4 regions of the Bradyrhizobium sp. AZCC 1588 genome follow, and region 1 is predicted to be linked to each of the others. Evidence: predicted binding sites of a transcription regulator. Region 1 holds the regulator's gene; each other region holds the start of a gene.
The links. The regulator LexA, encoded in region 1, represses DNA repair genes until DNA is damaged. The targets are predictions, from matches to a motif close to TGTTCNNNNTGTGTTCNG.

Region 1 (5,677 bases):
CGCATGGGCGCACGCGGAAGCCGGCGCCGGGCGCCTGCTGCCGTGGGTACCCGTGGCATTCGGCACCGGCATTGCCTTTTACTTCGCTGCCGATCATGAGCCGGTGCTGTCGGTGGCTGCCATAGTGGCAGTTGCGCTGTGCGCGGTGGCGGTGCTGTTGCGGCGGCAGAAATTCTTTCCCGCCGCGGTGATGATCGCGGCCGTCGCCGCGGGCTTTGCGGTCGCGACCTGGAAGACCGCGCGGATTGCGCATGGCGTGCTGGCGCGACCGATGTTTTCCGTGTCGCTGACGGGTTTTGTCGAGACGCGCGACATTCGCGAGCGCACCGACCGTTTTGTCCTTCGCGTCGTCACCATGGAAAGCGCGCGCGGAACGACGAAGCTGGAGCGGGTACGGCTCTCGGTAAGGAAGGGCACGGCTCCGCCGGTCGGCAGCTTCGTCGAGCTGAAGGCGCGGCTGTTGCCGCCGCTTTCGCCGGTGCGGCCGGGCAGCTACGATTTCAGCCGCGACATGTTCTTCGCCGGCATCGGCGCCTCCGGCTTCGTGATGGGCGCGATCAAGACCGCCGAGCCGCCCGCCGCGGGCGGGCTCCGCCTGCGCTATTCGGCCGTGATGCAAGGCCTGCGCGATACGATTGACGCGCGGATCAGGACCACGCTGGAAGGCGACAGGCGCGCGATTGCGACCGCGCTGTTGACCGGGCGGCGCGATGCGATCTCGCCGCCGGTGAACGACGCGATGTTCATCTCCGGTCTCGGCCATGTGCTGTCGATCTCCGGCTACCACATGGCCGTCGTCGCCGGCGTCGTGTTCTTTGCGGTGCGGGCGCTATTGGCGTTGTTTCCTGTGCTCACGGTCGGCCAGCCCATCAAGAAGTGGTCGGCGGCGGCAGCCCTCGTTGCCGCTGCGTTCTATTTGCTGCTGTCGGGCGCCGAGGTCGCGACGCAAAGATCGTTCTTCATGACGGCCGTGGTGCTGATCGCCGTCATGGTCGATCGCCGCGCGATTACGTTTCGCACGCTCGCGGTCGCGGCCCTGATCGTGCTCACGGTCGCGCCGGAAGCGCTGGTACATCCGAGTTTTCAGATGTCGTTTGCGGCGACGCTCGGGCTGGTGGCGCTGGTGCAGATCGGCATGCCGCGCCTGTTGGCGACGGCGGATCATACCGCAACGGCGCGCGTGGCGCTGTGGGGCGGCCGCGAAGTCACCATGCTGTTGCTGGCCTCGTTGGTAGCGGGGCTTGCGACCATGCCTTACGCGGCCTTTCACTTTCACCGGGTCACGCCTTACGGCGTGCTCGCCAACCTCGCGGCGATGCCGGTGGTCTCCGCGCTGGTGATGCCGGCAGGCCTGCTCGGCCTCGTCGCGATGCCGTTCGGCTTCGATCGACTGTTCTGGGCGATCATGGGCCTCGGCATCGACTGGATGATTGCGGTGACGCAATGGGTCGCGGCGTTACCCGGCGCGGTCGGCCGGGTGCCGGCCTTCGGCATCGGCCCGCTGATTGCGGCGAGCCTCGGCATCATCCTGCTCGGCCTGTTGCGCACGCCGCTGCGCTGGTCGGGTGCGGCGCTGGTACTATCAGCGGCGCTGTGGGCTGCGAGGGTGCCGCAGCCGGATATCCTGATTTCCGCCGACGGACGCCATGTCGGGGTGCGCGGCCAGGATGGCCGGCTACATTTGATGCACGCGGCCAAGGGGTCTCGGGACGTCTTTCTTTTGAAGGAGTGGCTGGCGGCGGATGCGGACGCGCGAACCGCGGCCGACGCCTCGCTCACGTCAGGTGTCTCATGCGACGATCTTGGCTGCGTGGTGCAATCCGCCGGCGGCGCCCTGATCGCGCAGGCGCTCAGACCCGAGGCGTTTTCGGACGATTGCGAGCGCGCAGCAATCATTGTGACGCTGCGGCAGGCCCCGCCGGCATGCGGTGCTTCCGTCATCGGCGCCGAACGACTGCGGCGGCAGGGCGCGATGACGTTGCGGCGCAGCCGGGAGGGATTTGCCGTCGAGGCGGTCAAGCCGAGGGGCATCGACCGCCCGTGGTCGCCGGCCATAGCCGACGAGAGCGAGGCCGACACCACGGTGCTTGCGCCGCGCGTCGTGCCACCGCGCAGCGTCGATGCCACGCCGGCCGAGGCAGACCTTCAGGCGGAGGAGTAGACGGTCTTCAGTGCTCGTCGACCGTGGGCTTGGCTGGTATTTCGAACGCGCCGAGATGGAATTCCTCGGGCGCGTCGGGCGCCGACGGCAGAGCGACCAGGGTGAACGATGCGTCGGGGAATTGCCGCCAGATTGCGAGATCTTCGGCCGTGATGGTGAGCCAGCCGTACCTGAACATGTACCGCCCGGGCTCAGTGACGCGCCCGGCTTTTTGCCACGTAACCTTGTTGACCACCGACTGCCCCCTGCGGTGCCGAGTTCTGAAAAATGTACCACCACGATCCGCCGGCCTGGACCGGCGGATCGTATTCGCGTGGGCGTTTATCCGGTCACGATCGATTCGGCCGGAGGCGCTTCCGTCACCTTCGGCGCGCGTTCGCCACCGGTCTGGACCACCGGCAATTGCAGCACGGTCGCGCGCTGGCCTTCGCAAAGCTGCGTCACCAGCACATGGCTTCCGTCGGGAAATTCGATCGCGTCATGGTGACGGTCGGATATATGGGGGTCGATTTGATTGAACTTGCCGACCCGCCAGTCGGTGGTTCGAGTCCAGATCCACCGGTTGTCGTATTTGACGTCCTCAGCGAACGCCAGTTCGGTGCCGGGAAGCATGCAGACCGCCACTGCAGGCTCGCGTTCCGACGCAAAGCCGCGGGTCGATGTACCGCGGAATGTCGTCGTGATCAGCGTCTCGCCGACCTCGGCAGGCCGCGTAGCCACAGCATGCAGGCTATAGTCACACATCGGATGGCTCCCTCGTTTGAGATAGCTGACCCGTGTCTAGAAGGAGGCACAGGCCTCTATCAGAGTGGACATGGCGCAGAGCCTTTTCTCTGTTCTGGGCAATTCTGCGACTGGCGCACTGCGCCACATTCACAAACGCGCTAACGTGCCTTAGTTCCACACGTGCAACAAAAAACCCCGGCCACGGGCCGGGGCTCTTTTCCGTCACGGCCCGGACGGCATAATGGGTCAGTATTTGCGGTACAGCCCGATCAGCTTGCCCTGAATCCGGACCCGGTTCGGCGGCAGGATGCGGACTTCATAAGCGGTGTTGGCAGGCTCGAGCGCAATCGAGGCGCCGCGGCGGCGGAAGCGCTTCAGCGTCGCTTCCTCCTCGTCGATCAGCGCCACGACGATGTCGCCGGTGTCGGCGGTTTCGTTGCGTTGGATCAGCGCCATGTCGCCGTCGAGAATGCCGGCGTCCACCATGGAATCGCCGCGCACTTCGAGCGCGTAATGTTCACCGGAGCCGAGCATGTCAGGCGGTACGCTGATGGTGTGGCTGCGGGTCTGCAGCGCCTCGATCGGCGTACCGGCGGCAATCCGGCCCATGACAGGCACGGCGACCGGGCGATTGCCGTCGTCCTCGGCGGCCGGCGCGCTCACCGTGCGCTTGCCGAGCGTGCCCTCGATAACGCTCGGCGTGAAGCCGCGGCGGCTGTTGGCGGCGGCTGCGAGCTCAGGCAGCTTGATGACTTCGATGGCGCGGGCGCGGTTGGGCAGGCGACGGATGAAGCCGCGCTCCTCCAATGCCGTGATGAGGCGGTGGATTCCGGATTTCGAGCGCAGATCGAGCGCGTCCTTCATCTCGTCGAAGGAGGGCGGCACGCCGGCCTCTTTCAGCCGTTCATTGATGAAACGCAGAAGTTCGTACTGTTTGCGCGTAAGCATCGCGAGCAATCCCCCGGTTGGCGTCGTCTCGTTCCGAATCTTCAGAGCCCAGATCGTGGAGTCCCCAAACTCTCAATCAAAGACACTAGCAGTCGAAACAAATCATGAACGGACACTATATGTTCGATATGTGTTCCGCAACCACTTAATTTCAGGTGAACGCATTGCGGTTCCGGCCCAAAGTGCTGTCGGAGCGCGGTTCAGGCGTCATTCCGGCAGCCGGAGCAGCTCGCAAGGCGAGCCCTTTGCGGCAGCCGGCGCGAACGGCGGACGTATCACAAGTGCCCGTGCCGCAGCGAGATTCCCTGATAGCGACGAGTCCTGATGGTTCACCGGCACGGCGACCAGCGTGCCGTCGTCGCGCGTTTCGAGGTAGGCGCGAAGATAGTCTTCGCGCTGGTCGTTGGCGGCGAGATCGCGGCCGAGCAGGGCGCTTTCGCGCGGGTGATGGATGGTATCGCGGCCCGATAGAGCGCGAATCAGCGGCACCAGGAACAGGAAGCCGCAGACATAGGAGGAAACGGGATTGCCGGGCAGGCCGATCACCCGCATCGCCTCCAGCCTGCCATGCATCATCGGCTTGCCCGGCCGCATCGCGATCCGCCAGAACGCGATGGCGACGGCCTCGGCCTCCAGCGACCGCTTGACGAGGTCGTGGTCGCCGACCGAAGCGCCGCCCATGGTGATCAGGATGTCGGCATCGGCCTTGCGGGCACGGCGGATGCCTTCCGTGGTCGCGGCGACGGTGTCGGCGGCGATTCCGAGGTCAATGATTTCTGCCCCTTCGGCTCGCGCCAGCGCCCGCAAGCTGTAGCCGTTGGAATAGACGATCTGGCCGGGGCTGGGGCTTGCGCCCGGCATCACCAGTTCGTCGCCGGTCGCCAGCATCGCAACTTTCGGGCGACGGTGCACTGCAAGCTCCGGGTAGTTCATGCCGGCGGCGAGTGAGAGGTCGCGGTCGGTGAGGCGGCGCCCGCGTTTGAGGAGGACGTCGCCTTCGCGGAAATCAACGCCCGCGGCGCGGATATGCCGCCCCGGAACGGCAGCTTCCGTGATGGTGATATGATCGCCTTCGACGCCAGTGTCTTCCTGGATGATGACGGCGTCGGCGCCATCGGGGATCACGCCGCCGGTAAAGATCCGCACCGCCTCGCCCGGGCCGACCTTCCGCTCGAACGGACGGCCGGCGGCGACCTCGCCGATCACCTTCAGCCGTGCGCTGACATCGGCGGCGTCAGCCGCGCGCACCGCATAGCCGTCCATCGCCGACATCGCCTGCGGCGGCTGTGTCCGCCGCGCGGCGACGTCGCGTGCGAGAATGCGGTGATACGCGTCATCGAGCGCCGCCATTTCTTCGGGCAGCGCCTCTGCACCGGCAAGAATCGCGGCAAGCGCATCGGCAACCGGCATCAACGCCACGGGCAGACCTCCTTCAAATTCCAAGTGCGGTCAGTGCCCTCGCCACGTCATCCGTCGATGTCACGTGGATGGCAGAAAGGCCGCGCGCCCGCGCACCTTCGATATTGGCAGCCGAGTCGTCGAAGAACAGGATCCGCGACGCCGGCACGCCGATCGCTTTTACCACATGATCATAGGCTTCGGCGTCGGGTTTGCGCAAACCGATGCTGGAGGACAGGAATATCTCGCGGAAATGGCCGAGCACATCCGCATAGGCCTGCGAAAAATGCGTGACATGGGCCGGATTGGTGTTGGAAAAAGCATAGAGCGGCAGGCGTTTTGCTGCACGCGCCAGGAGCGGCGAAATTCCGGGCATCTCGCCGGTGAAGATCGCGTTCCAGCCTTCCAGGAACTGCGCGTCGGTGATGCCGATGCCGAGCGACT
Region 2 (5,677 bases), 5.8 Mb from region 1:
TAGCCGCGCCACGGGTTGTTTCCCCGATGGCATCTCGCGCACCGACAAATATTGGAGCCCGGTCGGTCGCGTCGACAACGTCTATGGCGACCGCAATCTGGTGTGCTCATGCCCGCCGGTTGAGGATTACGCGCAGGCGGCGGAGTAGCTTTGTGATGGGTAGAGCGATAGCGAAACCCATCATCGTGCCGCCCCTGCGGTGATAGACGCGATGGGTTTCGCGGAGTTTATCATCGGGCGGGCCAAAGGCCGAACCCGGTGGCTCTACCCATCCTTGCTACAGTCGTGCCGCTACGGCGCGACCAGCGCCGGATTCCAACGCCACATATTATCGTTGGTCAGGTGCGTACCACCCCACCAGCGGTCGATTGGATTATGTCGACTGAAGTCTTCCTTGTGGGCGACAACGGCCTCGCCGAATTCGGTCAGCGACAGCCTGCTTCGCAGGTAAGCCGCGTGTCGGTCCCGCAAGTTTTCGCGGTCGAGGGTGCGCAGTTCCTCATCGAGGCCTGCCACGGCCGGTCGCGGACCATGCGCAAGCCCATCCAGCAAATAGCCGTATTCCCACTCGCTGAAGATGCGCGTTTGCCGCAGTTGGTAGAGATGGAAGAGCGCATTCGTCAGCGAGTATCCCCGGCCGATCAGCTCGAGCATCCGCATTTCCGAGGCGCCAAGGCCTGTCGAACTTGACGGCAGTTCTTCGAGCAGATCGATCAAAACGGGTTTGAGAAGCGGCAAGGCACTCAAATCCTTGCTGAGCAAATCGAAGCAAGCTTCCGGTGTGGGCGATCGCCAAGCCTGCCAAGCGGCGCTCGCCGTCGCCAATTCCTTTTCCGTAACCTGAACGGCCGGCGGATCCCACCGGCCAAATTTGTCAAGCGCTCTCATCTCCAGATCGACAAGACGCAGCTTCAACCTGCCAACGGTTTGCGGATAAGAGCGGAAATAATCGAGCAGCCAGATCAATTTCAGCTGCGCTTTCGGCCGCACGTCAAACCATAGTTCGACGGTTTCATAGTGCTGGCAGAATTCGGCCAGGCTGAGATCCCGGTGCTTCCTGCTTTTGCTGTGTTTCCACTGGCTACCGCCCCAGTCCGACCAGTGTGTGGCTCTGTCGTGGCTGTGGCTTGCAGTGCGGGGACCGAGATGGGCTGCGAGTTCATCCGGCGAGGGCTGCGGTCCCCAGATGAAGTCGAAAAATGCTAAATCCAGTGCGAGATCAGCGAAGTCATTCTTTAGAAAGTCCGGCAACAGCCAGCCGGTCAGGATCAGAGGCTTCATCACACCCACCCACGGCACCCAAACAAAACGGGCACTGAGGACGTCGGCAACTCAACGTCCGCAGCACCCGTCGTCACGTTTCAGGCCTTAACCCCTGAAGCGTTTCTCAAAACTTATTCGTCGTCCGCCGGCTCCTCGCCGTCGGCGTCGCGCTCGGCGGGACCGGCCAAAATCTGCTCGGCGATCAGGCCGGAGTTCTGGCGGATCGCCATCTCGATCTTGGCGACCATGTCGGGGTTGGCCTTGAGGAAGGCCTTTGCGTTCTCGCGACCCTGGCCCAGCCGCTGGCTGTCATAGGAGAACCAGGCGCCGGATTTTTCGACGATGCCGGCCTTGACGCCAAGGTCGAGGATCTCGCCCATCTTGGAGACGCCCTCGCCATACATGATGTCGAATTCGACCTGCTTGAAGGGCGGCGCCAGCTTGTTCTTCACCACCTTGACGCGGGTGGTGTTGCCAACGACTTCGTCGCGCTCCTTGATGGCGCCGATGCGGCGGATGTCGAGGCGGACGGAGGCGTAAAATTTCAGCGCGTTGCCGCCGGTGGTGGTTTCCGGCGAGCCGTACATCACGCCGATCTTCATGCGGATCTGGTTGATGAAGATCACCATGGTGTTGGACTTGTTGATCGAGGCGGTGAGCTTGCGCAGCGCCTGGCTCATCAGCCGCGCCTGCAACCCCGGCAGCGCATCGCCCATCTCGCCCTCGAGTTCGGCCTTCGGCACCAAGGCCGCCACCGAATCGACCACCAGCACATCGATCGCGCCGGAGCGCACCAGCGTGTCGCATATTTCCAGCGCCTGTTCGCCGGTGTCGGGCTGTGAGATCAGGAGTTCGTCGATGTTGACGCCGAGCTTGCGCGCGTAGACCGGATCGAGCGCGTGTTCGGCGTCGATGAAGGCGCAGATGCCGCCCTTCTTCTGTCCCTCGGCCACCGTGTGCAACGCCAGCGTGGTCTTGCCCGACGATTCCGGCCCGTAGATTTCAACCACCCGCCCCTTCGGCAGCCCGCCGACGCCGAGCGCGATGTCGAGCCCGAGCGAGCCCGAGGACACCGTCTCGACGTCCATCGAGCGATCGTTCTTGCCCAGCTTCATCACCGAGCCCTTGCCGAACTGGCGCTCGATCTGGGAGAGCGCGGCGGACAGGGCCTTGGTCTTATCCATGGAGGATCCTTCAACGATACGCAGGGCAGTGGCGGACATAATACGTGCTCCTTATGGCGGGGATTCGCGAGCGGGACAAATGGCGGTGAGCGGCTTTTGGGATTCGATTTCGTCGAGGAAATCTTTGTACCATCTTTGTTCTATGTTCGCAATATGTTCTTTTCGCCGCAGGGGTACTGCCCGTATTTAAGCCCCAGTGTCCTAAGTTGATTTGGCGAGTGTCCTAATTCGCCATTCCGGGCGACGGGATGGAAATCTTGAGCAAGGTCAAGGAAATTATTCCGCTGCGAACATAGCAAGAATTTAATTCGACTCCCGGCCCAAAAGGGAATCTAGTTCCCTCACCGGAACTAGCCGGGTCTTGCGTCGGTTTAGGGGCGGGACAATGCCAATCAATCGGTTGTTGAAGGACGGCCAACACACGCCGGAGCAAATCGAGCTTTTGAACAGTGCCTTCAATCACGCCCTAAACTTGCTGAGCGTGGCTGACCGTAACGACCCCCTTTGCGATATGGTGGCTCGCACCGTTATCGAGGTCAGCGCGACCGGCACTAGGAAGCCTCGCAAGATCGCGGAAGTAGCCGTGGCGCTGATCGGCCTAAGGTAAGGCCGCCTCAGTTGGCGGCTCTCTTCATTAGAGAGCTTCCAGAGCTAGACGCGGGAGTAGCGGGCCGCCTCCAGTTGGTGGCCTCTTTCGTTACAGACCCTTACCCGTGTCCTCTTCTCCAAAGTCAAAGTTCGTCTGGGTTGGGCCGCTATATCGTTTGTAATTACGATCTAGCTTATCTTTGAAGTCCTGCCAGCTAGAGCCAAGCCGCATCGTTGCGACAACAGCGCCTAAGTGCTCGCGCAGCTTCGAATTAGGACAGCACCAACGGCAACGGGACCGGGACCGAGCGCGCGATTGAAGGAGCCGCCTCTGTTGGCGACTTCTTCCCCAAAAGGCCTCGCCCAAATTGAAAGGGCCGCCTTTCGGCGGCCCCCAGCCGGTACAAATTGGTTCGGGATGAAAAGCAGCCCCGGCGACATCAAGCATAGTGTTTTCCACACGCACTTTTGGAGTCCGTAACATCACGGTGTTTCCGATACCGAACTCAGGAATATCCGACCCGGCTCCCGGTGCGTCCTGACGAGGATGGCCGCCCGCTCCTCGCCTTCGCTGCCCGGACAGCCCCCAACTACGCAAACATACGGAGGTGACCCGGCACCCAGCCTCTGCATATCTCTCGCCAATGACGGGCCGACATATCCTTTTCACATGCCCACGGCTGGGCACGAAGATGCAGCATTGGCTTCCGGCGACCGCGCCGGAAGACGAGCCCAATTCGTATGTGTCCGTCGTCTGCCTCGCCTGCACCCGGCTTCACTTCATCCATAAGGAAACCGGGAAGCTTTTGGGCGAGGCTGACACCGCGCCCCCTGCCTCTGCCTCGTGAGGTTGCCGCCTTCGACGCCCGCCCCAACCAGTCCGAACGCACCATCCGCGTGAGCGCACCCCGACTTAAGTATAGTTTTGCACTTTTCCCCGGAACGGATTTCGCCGCAGTGCGTAATTGCAGCGGGTGCGGCAGGGTAGTGACGGGTAGTAACGGGGAACCAGTATTGTGCCGGGCAAGAAATACCTCACGGAACAAGCGGCAACCTTTCTCAAATTTGCAATGGCCACCACGGATCCGGAGATCGCCGCGGGCTTTCTCGACAAGGCCGCCGATCTTCGGGCCAGAAGTGAAGAGGCGCCCGACGCCAGCCCCCGGGCGCCCGATGTAGAGCAGCCGGAAGGCTAGCTCTCGCGATGAGGCCGCCGAACCGGCGGCCTCATCGTTATCCGACCTGCAAATCGGGACGTGGTGACGTCGCCTACAATTTTAAGCGTGCTTGCGGCTTCATCTGAACCGTCCTTCAAGGCGCTGCAGGCTATGCCCAGCGGCATGCAGATACAAACGACCGCCCCCGTGACCGTCCTCACCTACGAACCCATCCTGCCGACGCTTCAACACCATGGTGCCCATCTCCTCACATGGCTGTTGAACCTCAGCCGCACGCCGGAGCCCTCAAGGCTTCCGCAGCCCGTCCGGCCGGACGCGCCGTCGAGAACCCATATTCCGCCACGGCAGCCTCATCCGTCACGGCAGGAATAGGAAGGAAGCCGGCCACCGGGCGGCCGCGCCCGTGCAAATCGCCCGGCAAATTTGTCTCGGGCGCGTTGAACCTTTTTCATATCGCTCCCGACAAAATTCTTGCCTGGGACATTGCATCACTCGGGGAATAGGCCTGCGCCGCCAAGCGACCATACTCCGCTTGCGCGGCGCAGTGCTTTTTGCGCGCCGCGGAAATTAGGCTGGGCAAGGGAATTCGATCACGCCCATGGGGTTGAAGCCCCGGGAGCGGATTTCGGCCGTGCGCGTCGCGGCAAAGGCATTGCCCTCGGCAGGAACAATTGCAATTTTAAGTCAGAGGTCCGGTTTGAAGCGGTCGGGAGCCGCAGCGGGATTTCTATATGATCCACAAGGGCGTCGAATACACCGTGACGGCGGTCGCTCCGGGCATCTGGAAATGGCAATTCCGTATTGGCGACAGGGTTGTCACGGGCAAGACCGAAGCCAGGCTCAATCTGCTTGCCATCCGGCGGGTCCAGCTTCGGATTGATCGGGAGCTGAAAAAAGCCGAACGGGAATAACCCCGCTCGGCGTCCACTTCCACGGGCCTTCCAGCCGGAGAAGTTTCTCTGCAACTACATCAGGTTAGACCTGAGCGATAACCCGGCCTATATGCCCGGCAACGTGCTTGGGCCCGTAAAAACCCGGAGTTGATCTTTCCATACGCGAGGAATCCACTCCCCGGCGGATGGGGATCTCAGGGCCAGCGGTGGCCCATTCTACATTTGGTCAGCTTGCCATGCCGATCTTTTTCTTCACCGTTCGACATGGCGAAGATGCATGCGTCAGCAATGACGGCGCGGAATTTGCCGACCACAACGCCGCGTGGAAGGAAATGACCGGGGTTTGCGGCGACATGATCGCGGACGTTTCCCGCAAGCTGCCCGAAAACACCGAGTGGCAGATGGAACTGCTGGATGAATCCAAAAAGCCGGTATTCCGGATTCGCCTGGTGGCCGAGACGCTGCAGGATCCTGATTAAACGGAGGGCAAATTAGTCAGGCGTGGGCCTTCCAGGAAGCGGCATCGGGTTCATCTGGCGGCGCCACGCCGTTGCGCAGCTCCCGGGCGGAG
Region 3 (5,677 bases), 5.0 Mb from region 1:
TCACGGCGTCACAGTCGCAGGGCGCATCGATCCTGTCGCGGCCGTCGACGAACACATGCTTCGGCATTTCGGGCAGCGCGCGCACGGAGCGCGCCAGCGCCCAGAGCGAAGCGCGCAAGATATTGTCGCGGTCGATCCGCGCGGGCGAGGCAAAGGCGACCGAAAAGGACGAGGTGGCGCAGATCTCCTCGAACAGTTCCTCGCGGCGTTCGGGCGTCAGCCGCTTGGAATCGTCGATGCCTTTGGGGATTCGCTTGGGATCGAGGATGACCGCGGCCGCTACCACCGGACCCGCCAGCGGACCGCGCCCGGCCTCGTCGCAGCCGGCGACGGGCCAGACGCCGCGCTTGATCAGCGCCCGCTCGCGGCGAAAGCTCGGCGGGGCAAGCGTGATCACGCCCTTGAGCAGCTCGGCCTCTTCCTTGCCGGCTTTCCTGGCTGATTTCCCGTCAGATTTCTTGGTGGACTTGTCCCGAATCATGGCCGGGATTCGTGCGCCAGCGCGCGGCGGCGCGCAACCGGGAACCCGGCACAATTCCCATTATTCAGCGTGACCTCGTCGCCACTCCCCGGCCTCAATCACATAAACGCTCCGGCTGCCGCGCTTGGGCTCTGCAATCGTCTGCCGGTGACGCATTCCGAGCTTCTCGAGGGCATGAATGGATGGCGCATTTTTCGGATCGACCAGTCCAAGTAATCTGCTGCATTTGAGGTGGTCGAACCCGAAGGCGAGCTGCGCCCTCCCGATTTCGGTTGCGATCCCCCTGCCCCATGCCCGGCGCGCAAGGACGAAGCCAATCTCAAAATCGTCAGTTCCCAACGCGTCGCATGGGGACAAGCCGGCAAAGCCGATGATTTCACCCGCAGGCTTTTCGGCCAGAACCGCCATCCCCGTGGGGCTGCCACCGAAGGTGAAGAATCGCCGAATGAAATCCTCGGCAGCGTCCCTTGCCATCGGCGCTCCGGCAAATGCAAAGCGCATCACATCGCTATCGCCAAGAATCAGATCCTGCAGGACCGGTATGTCCTTTTCAGCCGCAGCGCGCAGAATCAGGCGCGGCGTTGTCAGAATGACGAGCGGCTGCTCTTCCGACGCTGGCGCGGGCTGCTGGTGCATCAAACCGCAATACGGCAATTCACCGGCAGAGAGAAGTGGCGCTGCCGCAACGTCGCGCGTTTAATCCGGCAGATGCACCTGCCGGTCCTCGCCGACCTCGATGCCGGGCGCCACCACGACTTCCCAAACGTGATTGTCGGGATCGCCGAAATAGCCGGAATAGCCGCCATATTCGGTCTTGTGCGCGGGCTTCAACAGCGACGCGCCGCAGGAGACGGCGAAATCGAGCGCAGCGTCCACCTCCTTGGTCGAGCTGCAATTCCAGGCGAGCGTCGTGCCGCGAAAGGATTTCGGCCGCGGCTGATCCGGCAGCTTGGCATCGCCTGCGAGTTGATCCCACGGGAACAGCGCGATTACCGTGCCGCCGGTGTCGAAGAAAGCGACGGCCTCACCGGTTGCGTGCATTTTTCGGGCAAAGCCGAGCGCCTCATAAAAGGCGATGCTGGCGCGCATGTCGCTGACGCCGAGCGTGATGACCGTGAACCGGGGGACTGGCTTGCTTGTACTCATGTGAGTCTCCTCCCCGTCATTGCGAGGAGCCAACGGTCGCAATGACGATCAGAACAAACTCAACTGCTGTCCGTTCCGCTTCGGCTTGACGAAATGATCGGTCGTCAGTTTCGAACGCCGCTTGTTGAGGCCGAGCTTCTCGCAGGCGATTTCGAACCGCCGCCCGATCATCCAGGCCATCGGGCCGGTGCCCTTCATCCGCGTACCCCATTGCGAGTCGTAGTCGCGCCCGCCACGCATGTCGCGGATCAGGGTGAAGACGTGACGGTAACGGTCGGGATAATTCGCCATCAGCCATTCGCGAAAGAGGTCGCGAACCTCGAGCGGCAGCCGCAGCAGCACGTAGCTCGCTTCCTTGACGCCGGCGTGAGCCGCGGCATCGAGAATGCGTTCGATCTCGGAATCGTTCAGCGCGGGAATAACGGGTGCGACCATCACGGTGGCGGGGATGCCGGCCTGCGACAATTGCCGCAGCGCTTCCAACCGCTTCGGCGGCGTCGAGGCGCGCGGCTCCATCGTGCGGGCGAGCTTGGGATCGAGCGTGGTCACGGAAATCGCGACCTTTGCCAAATTGCGCTTCGCCATTCGCTGCAGAATATCGATGTCGCGCGTCACCAGCGCCGATTTGGTGACGATGCCGACTGGATGACCGGCCCGATCGAGGACTTCGAGAATGCCGCGCATGATTTTGTGCTCGCGCTCGATCGGCTGATAGGGATCGGTGTTGGTGCCGATCGCGATCATTCGCGGCTCGTAGCCGGGTGCCGCCAGCTCCTTCTCGAGCAATTCCGGCGCGTCCGGCTTGGCGAGCAATTTGGATTCGAAATCGAGCCCGGGCGACAGGCCGAGAAAGGCGTGGGTCGGCCGCGCGAAGCAGTAGACGCAACCGTGCTCGCAGCCGCGGTACGGATTGATCGAGCGGTCGAAACCGATGTCGGGCGAGTCGTTGCGGGTAATGACCTTGCGCGAGGTATCGAGCGATACCGTGGTCTTGAACGGCGGCAGGTCGTCCAGACTCTGCCAGCCATCGTCGAAGGCGACCCGCGCCTCGGCTTCGAACCGGCCGCTGTCGTTGGACTGCGCGCCGCGGCCTCGCCGCCGCTGGCGTTCGATGGCGACCGCGATGTCGGGAAAAGGTGTCGCACCCGCCGGCTCGGAGGGCGCCGTGACCGGCGGGTGCTTGAGGGCATGAGAGGATGCTCGGCTCATGAAGCGAACATAGCACGCACCGGGAACAAATCAAGAACATCTTCGGCAACAACTCACAGGAAGCGCAGACATCGGCGACGGAGCCAGCGCCCGATGCTGCAAAAATCTGCATGCAAATGGCTGTTTTGATTATGACAAGATGATAACTGTGCAGCGTTTTTCACCGTTTGAGCCATCGAAAACCTCACTCATGTTGAGCGTGATCATCCCGACCGAAGGAATAGAACAGCCCGCCGTCGCCACGCTAGCGGCGCTGGTGCCGGGAGCCGCAGCCGGCGTCATCCGCGAGGTGCTGCTGGTCGACCGGGCCGGCAATGGCGTGATCGAACGGGTGGCAGACGTGGCCGGTTGCCGCTTTCTGAGGTTTGAAGGGACACGCGCCGCGGCATTGGCCGCCGGCGCGCGGGCGGCCCGCTCGCCATGGCTGATGTTCCTGCATGCCGGCGCGGTGCTCGACAGCGGCTGGATCGAAGAGACCACGCAGTTCATCCAGAACGTATCGAACAGCGGACGGCCGCGTGCCGGAGTATTTCGCTATGCCCGCTCGCCCTATGCCGAGACGCGGCTGCGCGACGGCTTCAAATTCGTCGCCCGCATGCTCGCCGGGCCATCGGCGGAACAGGGGCTCCTGATCGCCCGCGATCATTATGAGCGGCTTGGCGGCTACCGGCCGGACGCCCGCCGCTCCGAGACGCGGCTGCTGCGCCAACTCGGCCGCTCCGCGCGCACCCAGTTGCGCAGCCGGATCACGGTCGTCGCCTAAAGCGATACACCGCAGGCCCGGACACAAAATATCGAAAACAACCCCATGCAAAGTAGAAGCGGCACGAGCCGGGCGCCTCCCTGATGAAAATATACTTGCCAAAATCAAATATCTCTTTGACAATGGCAAATATCGAGAGGTGCCCGAGGTCCCAGATGAATTCCGACCAAGAAGTCGCGGCCGTTCGCGCCTTCAACCGTTTCTATACGCGCAAGCTCGGGATCATCGAGCCGAAGCTGCTACACAGCCCCTTCACGCTGCAGGAAGCGCGCATCATCTACGAGATCGCGCATCGCCCGGCCTGCACCGCCACCGACCTCACCCGCGACCTCGGGCTCGATCCCGGCTTCCTGAGCCGGACCTTGCAGGCGCTGCAGCGCCGCCAGATCGTGACGCGAAAGCCGTCAAAGGACGACGGCCGCGTCAATGAACTCTCGCTGACCGCCAAAGGCCGCGCCGCCTCTGCCGAGCTCGAGCGCCGCTCGCGCGAGGAGGTCGGAAGCCTGCTCGCTTCGCTCGAAGACAGTCAGCGCGCCGCTGTCGTGCAGGCGATGACGACGATCGAGCGGGCACTGGAACGGCCCACGGAGAAGCCAGCCGCTTTTCTCTTGCGCAGCCATCGACCCGGCGACATCGGCTGGGTGATCTCGAGCCAGGCAAAGGCCTATGCCGAGGAGTATGGCTGGGACATCAGCTACGAGGCACTGGTCGCCGAGATCTGCGCGCAATTCATCAAGACCTATGACGCTTCGCGGGAGCATTGCTGGATTGCGGAAGCAGGCGGCGAGCCGCTCGGCTCGATCTTTCTGGTGAAGGGCAGTGATGACGTCGCAAAGCTGCGGCTGTTGCTAGTGGAGAAAAAGGCGCGCGGCCTCGGCGTCGGCCGCGCGCTCGTCGAGCAATGCGTCCGCGCAGCGCGCGAGAAAGGCTACAAGAAAATGACGCTGTGGACGCAAAGCATCCTTGTTGCCGCGCGAGGCATCTATCAAGCTGCGGGCTTCCGTCGCGTCAAGGAAGAGCCGCACCATAGCTTTGGCGTCGATCTCGTCGGCGAAACCTGGGAGCTGGACCTGTGAAGCCCGCGCGTCGCGATTGTCCGCGGCGCGTGACGCCAGAACTCATCGACTTCCATGTCAAGCGCGCACGTCAATTGCGCGTCGAGGCCTGGCACAACATGTGGCGTGCGTTATGGGCGTTGCTGGTCAGGCTGAAGCGCCTTGGGCTTTAGGCCGCCGCAAATGCTCGTCCAGCCGCGGCATGATCTCGACGAAATTGCACGGGCGCGTGCGGTAGTCGAGCTGGGCGGCGAGGATGCCATCCCATGCATCGCGGCAAGCGCCCGGCGATCCCGGCAGGCAGAAGATGAAAGTCGCCCCCGCCACGCCGGCGGTGGCACGGCTCTGCACCGTCGACGTGCCGATCTTGGCATGGCTCAGCATGTGGAAGGCGATGGAAAAACCATCCATCCGCTTTTCGAACAGCGGCTCGACCGCCTCCGGCGTCACGTCGCGGCCGGTGAAGCCGGTGCCGCCGGTGGTGATGATCGCATCGACACCAGGATCGGCGATCCAGCGCTTGATGACGACGCGGATCGCGTCGACGTCGTCGACGATGATCTCGCGCGCGGCAAGATGATGGCCGGCGGCCGTCAGCCGGTCGGCCAGCGTGGTGCCGGATTTATCGTCCGCCAGCGAGCGGGTATCCGAGATCGTCAACACCGCGATGTTGAGCGGCACGAATTGTTTGGTTTCGTCGATGGAGGACATTTGCGCTTTCTCCGTGTCCCGGCTCTGCGGCGCGTAGCGACGCGCCGCAGAGCCGGGACCTATTCTTTTCCGACTGACATGGGCCCCGGATCAGCAGCGCACCGCCGGAGTCGCGCGAGGCGCGATCCCGGACGCGCTGCGCAGCATCCGGGGCACGAGACCATCACAACGCTCCCGCCGCAAACGTGTTGCAGGCCTGCACCGTGCCCTTCTGGTAGCCGGTCATGAACCACTGCTTGCGCTGCGCTGCCGAGCCGTGGGTGAAGCTGTCGGGCACCACCCTGCCCGTCGACTGCCGCTGCAGCGTGTCGT
Region 4 (5,677 bases), 3.3 Mb from region 1:
ATGCAAAAGCCATTGGGGAGATGAAGGCAAGCCAGGAAGAGATGAAGCGCGATCTCGCGAAGGTTTCCGAGCAGAACCCGCCCAAGGCGTCAGCGCCTCCGAGGCAGCCGGCTCCGACCTTGCGCAAACCAGAGCGGTCGCCGCCGCAAGCGAGATCGCGGCCTCGATACCCAAGGGAGTGGATGTACGACGACTACGATTGGTAGCTGTCGATGCTGATCTTCGAAATCTGTCCTGCAACATCGCCGCGACGCGAGCGGTACGTCATCGTCATTTCGCATCCCTGTCGTGCCTCCTCATCCCACTTGCCAATTTCGGGAAGCGGGAGCAGCCTGCAGGCACGGATGAGTTCGTCCGGGCACGTACTGCAATCAATAAAATTAGTGGAGGAAGACGCATGACGACGAATCTTTCGCGACGGTCTTTGCTTGCGCTCGGCGCAGGACTCGGAATGGGCCTTGGCGCTTCAACGATGCTCGGCGGCAGCGCTCTGGCCAAGGCGCCAAAACTCGGCACGCAGACGCCCTACTGGCACCGCTTCATGCTCGGCGACGCCGAAGTGACCGTCGTCTCCGACGGCCCGCTGCCGCTCGGCGATCCCTCCGGCACGTTTACCGGCGTGCCGAAGGAGGAAGTGAAGAAGATGCTGTCCGACAACTTCCTCAACCCCGACAACGTCGTGCTCGAGCAGAACTCGCCGATCGTGAACACAGGCGACAAGCTGATCCTGTTCGATACCGGCATGGGCACGTTAAAGGCATTTGGCCCGACCACCGGCCAGCAGCAGAAGAACATGATGGCGGCCGGCATCAAGCCTGGAGACATCGACGCCGTGGTGTGCTCGCACGCCCATATCGACCACATCGGCGGCCTGGTCGGCGCCGACGACAAGCCCCTGTTCCCGAACGCGCAGGTCTACATCGCCCAGAGCGATTTCGATTTCTGGACCGATGAGGGCAAGCTCGGCAGTCCGTTGAAGGATTTTATCATTCATGCCCGCAAGAACCTGATGCCGGTGCGTGACCGTCTGGTGTTCTTCAAGGACAACCAGGAAATCCTACCCGGCGTCACCGCGCTATCGGCGCCCGGCCACACCGTTGGCCACACCATTTTCATGGTCAGCTCGAAGGGCAAATCCTTCTGCTTCCTCGGCGACCTCTCGCATCACGCGGTGCTGCTGTTGGAGAAACCGCGGATGGAATTCTCCTACGACACCGACCCGAAGCAGGCGGCCGCCTCGCGGGTGAAGATGCTCGACATGCTCGCCGCCCAGAAGATCCCGGTCATGTCCTATCACTTCGCCTGGCCCGGCTACGGCCATGTCGCCAAGAACGGCGACGGTTTCAGGTACTATCCCGAACCGATGAACATGCAGCTCTGAGACGCAATATCCGGGGCCGGCAGTCGGTCCGGCCCCGGATCATCCAGGTGCCGGCGCTCGTGCGCGGGGCCCCACACTTATTCGAGAGCCCCTCCCGAAACAGGCGTGTCTAAGGAACCATCGCGGATCGCCGAAATTGGTTTTTTCCTCAGAGAGGAAGCATCATGAAATGCATCAAGGCCGCGACAAGATGCCCGAGAGCAACATGAGCGTCAGGCCACAGGACCAGCAGGCGCCCAAGCCGAAATAATAAGGCCTGCATCTCGACCGCTTGGCAGCCAATATGGAGGCCCGGCATATGACTAAAGACATGGCAGTAATCGGAGCCGGAATGCTCGTCGTCTGGTTCGCCGTGTGGAGCGTCCGGGGTTAACCTCGAGAATGAGAGCCCTGCAAGGACAGAGGCGGTGCGCGTTCTCGCCGATGATCCGGCGCTGAAGCTTGTTTCTGAGCACAGCCCGTACATGCGAACGGAGCGCTAGGCCCTAGGCGCACAATGTTCTCTGAATGTTCTTGACTTGCTCTCCGGTTCCCCGCTACCTTCGATTGCGTCGCGGGGGGCAGCATGGTTGCGCGGGTATCTACCGTAGCTTTTGAGGGGATCGAGGCCCGCGCGGTCGACGTGCAGGTGCAGGTCGCGCCTGGGCTACCGGCGTTTGCGATTGTGGGTCTGCCCGACAAGGCGGTGTCGGAGGCGCGCGAGCGGGTGCGCTCGGCGCTGATCGCCTCGGGGCTGGCCCTGCCGGCGCGGCGGATCATCGTCAATCTCGCGCCGGCCGATCTGCCGAAGGAAGGCAGCCATTACGATCTGCCGATCGCGCTCGGCCTGATGGCGGCGATCGGCGCGATCCCGCCGGATGCGCTCAACGGCTTTACCGTGCTCGGCGAACTCGGGCTCGACGGCTCGATCGCACCCGTTGCCGGCGTGTTGCCGGCGGCGATCGGGGCGAATGCACGCGAGGAGGGGCTGATCTGTCCCGCGGCGTGCGGCTCCGAAGCGGCCTGGGCAAGCCCGGACATCCAGATCATTGCGGCCAAATCGCTGATCCAGATCGCCAACCATTTTAAGGGCACGCAGGTGCTGTCGCGGCCGCAGCCGAAGGTGCACGAGCCGGAAGCGACGCATCTGGACTTACGCGATATCAAGGGCCAGGAGAGCGCCAAGCGTGCGCTGGAGATCGCGGCGGCCGGCGGGCATCATTTGCTGATGATCGGCTCGCCCGGTGCGGGCAAGTCGATGCTGGCGGCGCGGCTGCCTTCGATCCTGCCGCCGCTGTCGCCATCCGAACTTTTGGAAGTGTCGATGATCGCCTCCGTCGCCGGCGAAATCCGCGACGGCGCGCTGACCGCGCGGCGGCCGTTCCGCGCACCGCATCATTCCGCCAGCATGGCTGCGCTCACCGGCGGCGGCCTGCGCGCAAAGCCGGGCGAAATTTCGCTGGCGCATCAGGGCGTGCTGTTCCTCGACGAACTGCCCGAGTTCGATCCGCGCGTGCTCGACTCGCTGCGCCAGCCGCTGGAGAACGGCGAGGTCTCGGTGTCCCGCGCCAACCACCGTGTGACCTATCCGGCACGCTTCATGCTGGTCGCGGCGATGAATCCCTGCCGCTGCGGCCAGGCCTATGATCCCGGCTATTCCTGCAGGCGCGCACCGGTCGACCGCTGCACCACGGATTACCAGATGCGCATCTCCGGCCCGCTGATGGATCGCATCGACCTGCGCATCGAGGTGCCGGCGGTCACCGCCGCCGATTTGATACTTCCTCCGCCAAGCGAAGGCTCGGTGGAAGTCGCAGCCCGTGTCGCCGCTGCCCGCAATATCCAGCTCGCGCGCTACGCCGCGGCCGGCATGCCGCACATCCGCACCAATGCCGAAGCACCGGCTTCGCTGCTGGAAACAATTGCGCAGCCGGATGCACAAGGCCAAAAACTTTTACGCGACGCTGCCGAAACCATGAAGCTGACTGCACGCGGCTATCACCGCGTGCTGCGCGTCGCGCGCACGCTCGCCGACCTCGATCGTGCGGAAAAGATCGGCCGGCTGCATCTGGCCGAAGCACTGTCCTATCGCGCGCTGGCGGAGGATCTGCGGCGCGCGGCGTAGTGCATCGCACCATCCCTGCTCCGCACGAGGGACGCCGAAAGCGCATAAAATAATTCAATCATTTATCATTCTTCGTTTGATCCTGATCAATGAGTGACGCCTGGCACACGCAACCATGCTGCCAGCGGGCGCGGTGGCGCATCCGGCAATGGAGCGGAACGGCGTCGCCCTCGTCCGACGGGATGGCAGAATAGCTGGGCACAACGGGAACGTGTGGCCGGCTCGTGGGTTGTTCGATTCCGCGGTGGCAGGTCGTTACATGGTCGACACGTCAACGAAACATGATGCGCAGCCCGGCAAGGCTCCTGAGACCGGTCGGCGTGCGGAGCTGTTCGTATTCGCCGTGATCGCCGCCTTCATCTGGCCGGTGGTCGCCGTGGGCGTGGTCGGCGGATACGGATTTCTGGTCTGGATGTCGCAGATCATCCTGGGTCCGCCCGGCCCTCCGGGGGCATGAGGTGCGCCATGAACCCCCAAGGACCTTCACGCCGGGCACTCCTTCGCGGTCGACTTCTCTCCAAACCAATCGCCGTGATCGGCGATGGCTGCCTCGCCGAAGCCGGCATCGTCTGCCGATCCTGCGGCGATGCATGTCCTGCTTCAGCCATTCGTTTCCGGCCCCGAATTGGATTGCCGCCTCAGGCCATCGTCAATGAAGCCGCCTGCACCGGCTGCGGCGAATGCGTCGGCGCCTGTCCGGGCGACGCTGTCACGCTGGGCGCCGCGCGTCACGAGGCTGCCTCGTGACCGGGAAAGCCACCATTCACATCTCGAGCGCAGTCGTATCCGTACTGCCGGAACGCCGGGATGAGGTGTTGCGCAGGCTCGCTGCTCTGCCTGACGTTGAGGTCCATCAACGCGACGCCTCGAAGATCGTCATCGTGATGGAAGCGCCCGATAGCGGAATCCTCGGAAGCCGCCTCGCCGAAATCGCCTGCTGGCAGGGCGTGCTGTCCGCCAACATGGTGTTCGAGCAGATCGATGACCTCGTCGAGATCGGAGACTAGTCCCATGTCACTCTCGCGACGTGAACTATTGAAGGCACAGGCTGCTGCCGTTGCCGCAGCGGCAGCCGGCATCACCGTTCCAGCGATAGCGCAACCGGTGGCGGGCGGCATCGGATCGCTGGAGATCAAATGGTCGAAAGCCCCGTGTCGCTTCTGCGGCACCGGATGCGGGGTCATGGTCGGCGTCAAGGGCGGCAAGGTCGTTGCCACCCACGGTGACACGCTCGCCGAGGTCAATCGCGGGCTGAACTGCATCAAGGGGTATTTCCTTTCCAAGATCATGTATGGCGGCGACCGCCTGACCACGCCGCTGCTGCGCAAGAAAGGCGGCGTGTTCGACAAGAACGGCGAACTGACGCCGGTGACCTGGGACGAGGCCTTCGACGTGATGGCCGCGCGCGCCAAGACAGTGCTAAAAGAGAAGGGTCCGACAGCGGTCGGCATGCTCGGCTCGGGGCAGTGGACAGCCTATGAAGGATATGCCGCCACCAAGTTGATGCGGGCCGGCTTTCGCTCGAACAACCTTGATCCGAACGCCCGCCACTGCATGGCATCGGCGGCCTACGCCTTCATGCGCACCTTCGGCATGGACGAGCCGATGGGTTGCTACGATGATTTCGAGGCGGCAGACGCGTTCGTGTTGTGGGGCGCGAACATGGCCGAGATGCACCCGATCCTCTGGACGCGGCTGACCGATCGGCGCTTGAGCCATCCGCATGTGAAGGTGGCGGTTCTCTCGACCTTCACTCACCGCAGTTCGGATCTCGCCGACATCCCGATCGTGTTCAAGCCGGGCACCGATCTCGCCATCCTGAACTATATCGCCAACCACATCATCTCGACCGGCCGCGTCAACCAGGATTTCGTCAAGGACCACACGACATTTGTGAAGGGCACGGTCGACATCGGCTACGGCTTGCGCCCGGACCATCCGCTTGAAGTCAAAGCCAAAGGCGCGGCGACAGCGGGCGCGACGCAGGCGATCGATTTTGACGCCTATGCCGGCTTTGTGAAGGACTACACGCTCGAGAAAGTATCCGACCTCACCGGCGTCGAACGCGGCTTCCTGCAGGAGTTGGCCGAGCTCTATGCCGATCCAAAGCGCAAGGTGATGTCGCTCTGGACGATGGGATTCAACCAGCATGTTCGCGGCGTATGGGCCAATCAACTCGTCTATAATCTGCA

Region 2: a site for LexA is predicted at 2,591-2,608, ahead of recA (recombinase RecA). Genes of this name have one in related genera too.
Region 3: a site for LexA is predicted at 2,858-2,875, ahead of V1277_RS06770 (PA0069 family radical SAM protein). Genes of this name have one in related genera too.
Region 4: a site for LexA is predicted at 1,879-1,896, ahead of V1277_RS14835 (YifB family Mg chelatase-like AAA ATPase). Genes of this name have one in related genera too.

Annotation. Positions count from the first base shown of each region.
Region 1 covers NZ_JAZHSC010000001.1:6,484,229-6,489,905, forward strand. The annotation lists gene V1277_RS30185 (ComEC/Rec2 family competence protein) at 1-2,161, shown strand, start outside; gene V1277_RS30190 (hypothetical protein) at 2,169-2,396, opposite strand; gene V1277_RS30195 (hypothetical protein) at 2,483-2,905, opposite strand; gene lexA (transcriptional repressor LexA) at 3,134-3,835, opposite strand; gene V1277_RS30205 (molybdopterin molybdotransferase MoeA) at 4,043-5,254, opposite strand; gene V1277_RS30210 (HAD family hydrolase) at 5,268-5,677, opposite strand, start outside.
Region 2 covers NZ_JAZHSC010000001.1:640,859-646,535, forward strand. The annotation lists gene gcvP (aminomethyl-transferring glycine dehydrogenase) at 1-148, shown strand, start outside; gene V1277_RS03100 (hypothetical protein) at 292-1,281, opposite strand; gene recA (recombinase RecA) at 1,395-2,486, opposite strand; gene V1277_RS03110 (hypothetical protein) at 4,052-4,231, shown strand; gene V1277_RS03115 (hypothetical protein) at 4,945-5,124, shown strand; gene V1277_RS03120 (DUF6894 family protein) at 5,343-5,585, shown strand; gene V1277_RS03125 (PilZ domain-containing protein) at 5,602-5,677, opposite strand, start outside.
Region 3 covers NZ_JAZHSC010000001.1:1,456,856-1,462,532, forward strand. The annotation lists gene V1277_RS06755 (ribonuclease HII) at 1-481, opposite strand, end outside; gene V1277_RS06760 (GNAT family N-acetyltransferase) at 542-1,117, opposite strand; gene V1277_RS06765 (VOC family protein) at 1,178-1,627, opposite strand; gene V1277_RS06770 (PA0069 family radical SAM protein) at 1,676-2,836, opposite strand; gene V1277_RS06775 (glycosyl transferase) at 3,027-3,599, shown strand; gene V1277_RS06780 (bifunctional helix-turn-helix transcriptional regulator/GNAT family N-acetyltransferase) at 3,755-4,675, shown strand; gene moaB (molybdenum cofactor biosynthesis protein B) at 4,802-5,365, opposite strand; gene ypfJ (KPN_02809 family neutral zinc metallopeptidase) at 5,529-5,677, opposite strand, start outside.
Region 4 covers NZ_JAZHSC010000001.1:3,174,115-3,179,791, reverse strand. The annotation lists gene V1277_RS14845 (hypothetical protein) at 1-206, shown strand, start outside; gene V1277_RS14840 (MBL fold metallo-hydrolase) at 398-1,381, shown strand; gene V1277_RS14835 (YifB family Mg chelatase-like AAA ATPase) at 1,947-3,485, shown strand; gene napE (periplasmic nitrate reductase, NapE protein) at 3,745-3,942, shown strand; gene V1277_RS14825 (4Fe-4S dicluster domain-containing protein) at 3,939-4,232, shown strand; gene V1277_RS14820 (chaperone NapD) at 4,229-4,492, shown strand; gene napA (periplasmic nitrate reductase subunit alpha) at 4,497-5,677, shown strand, end outside.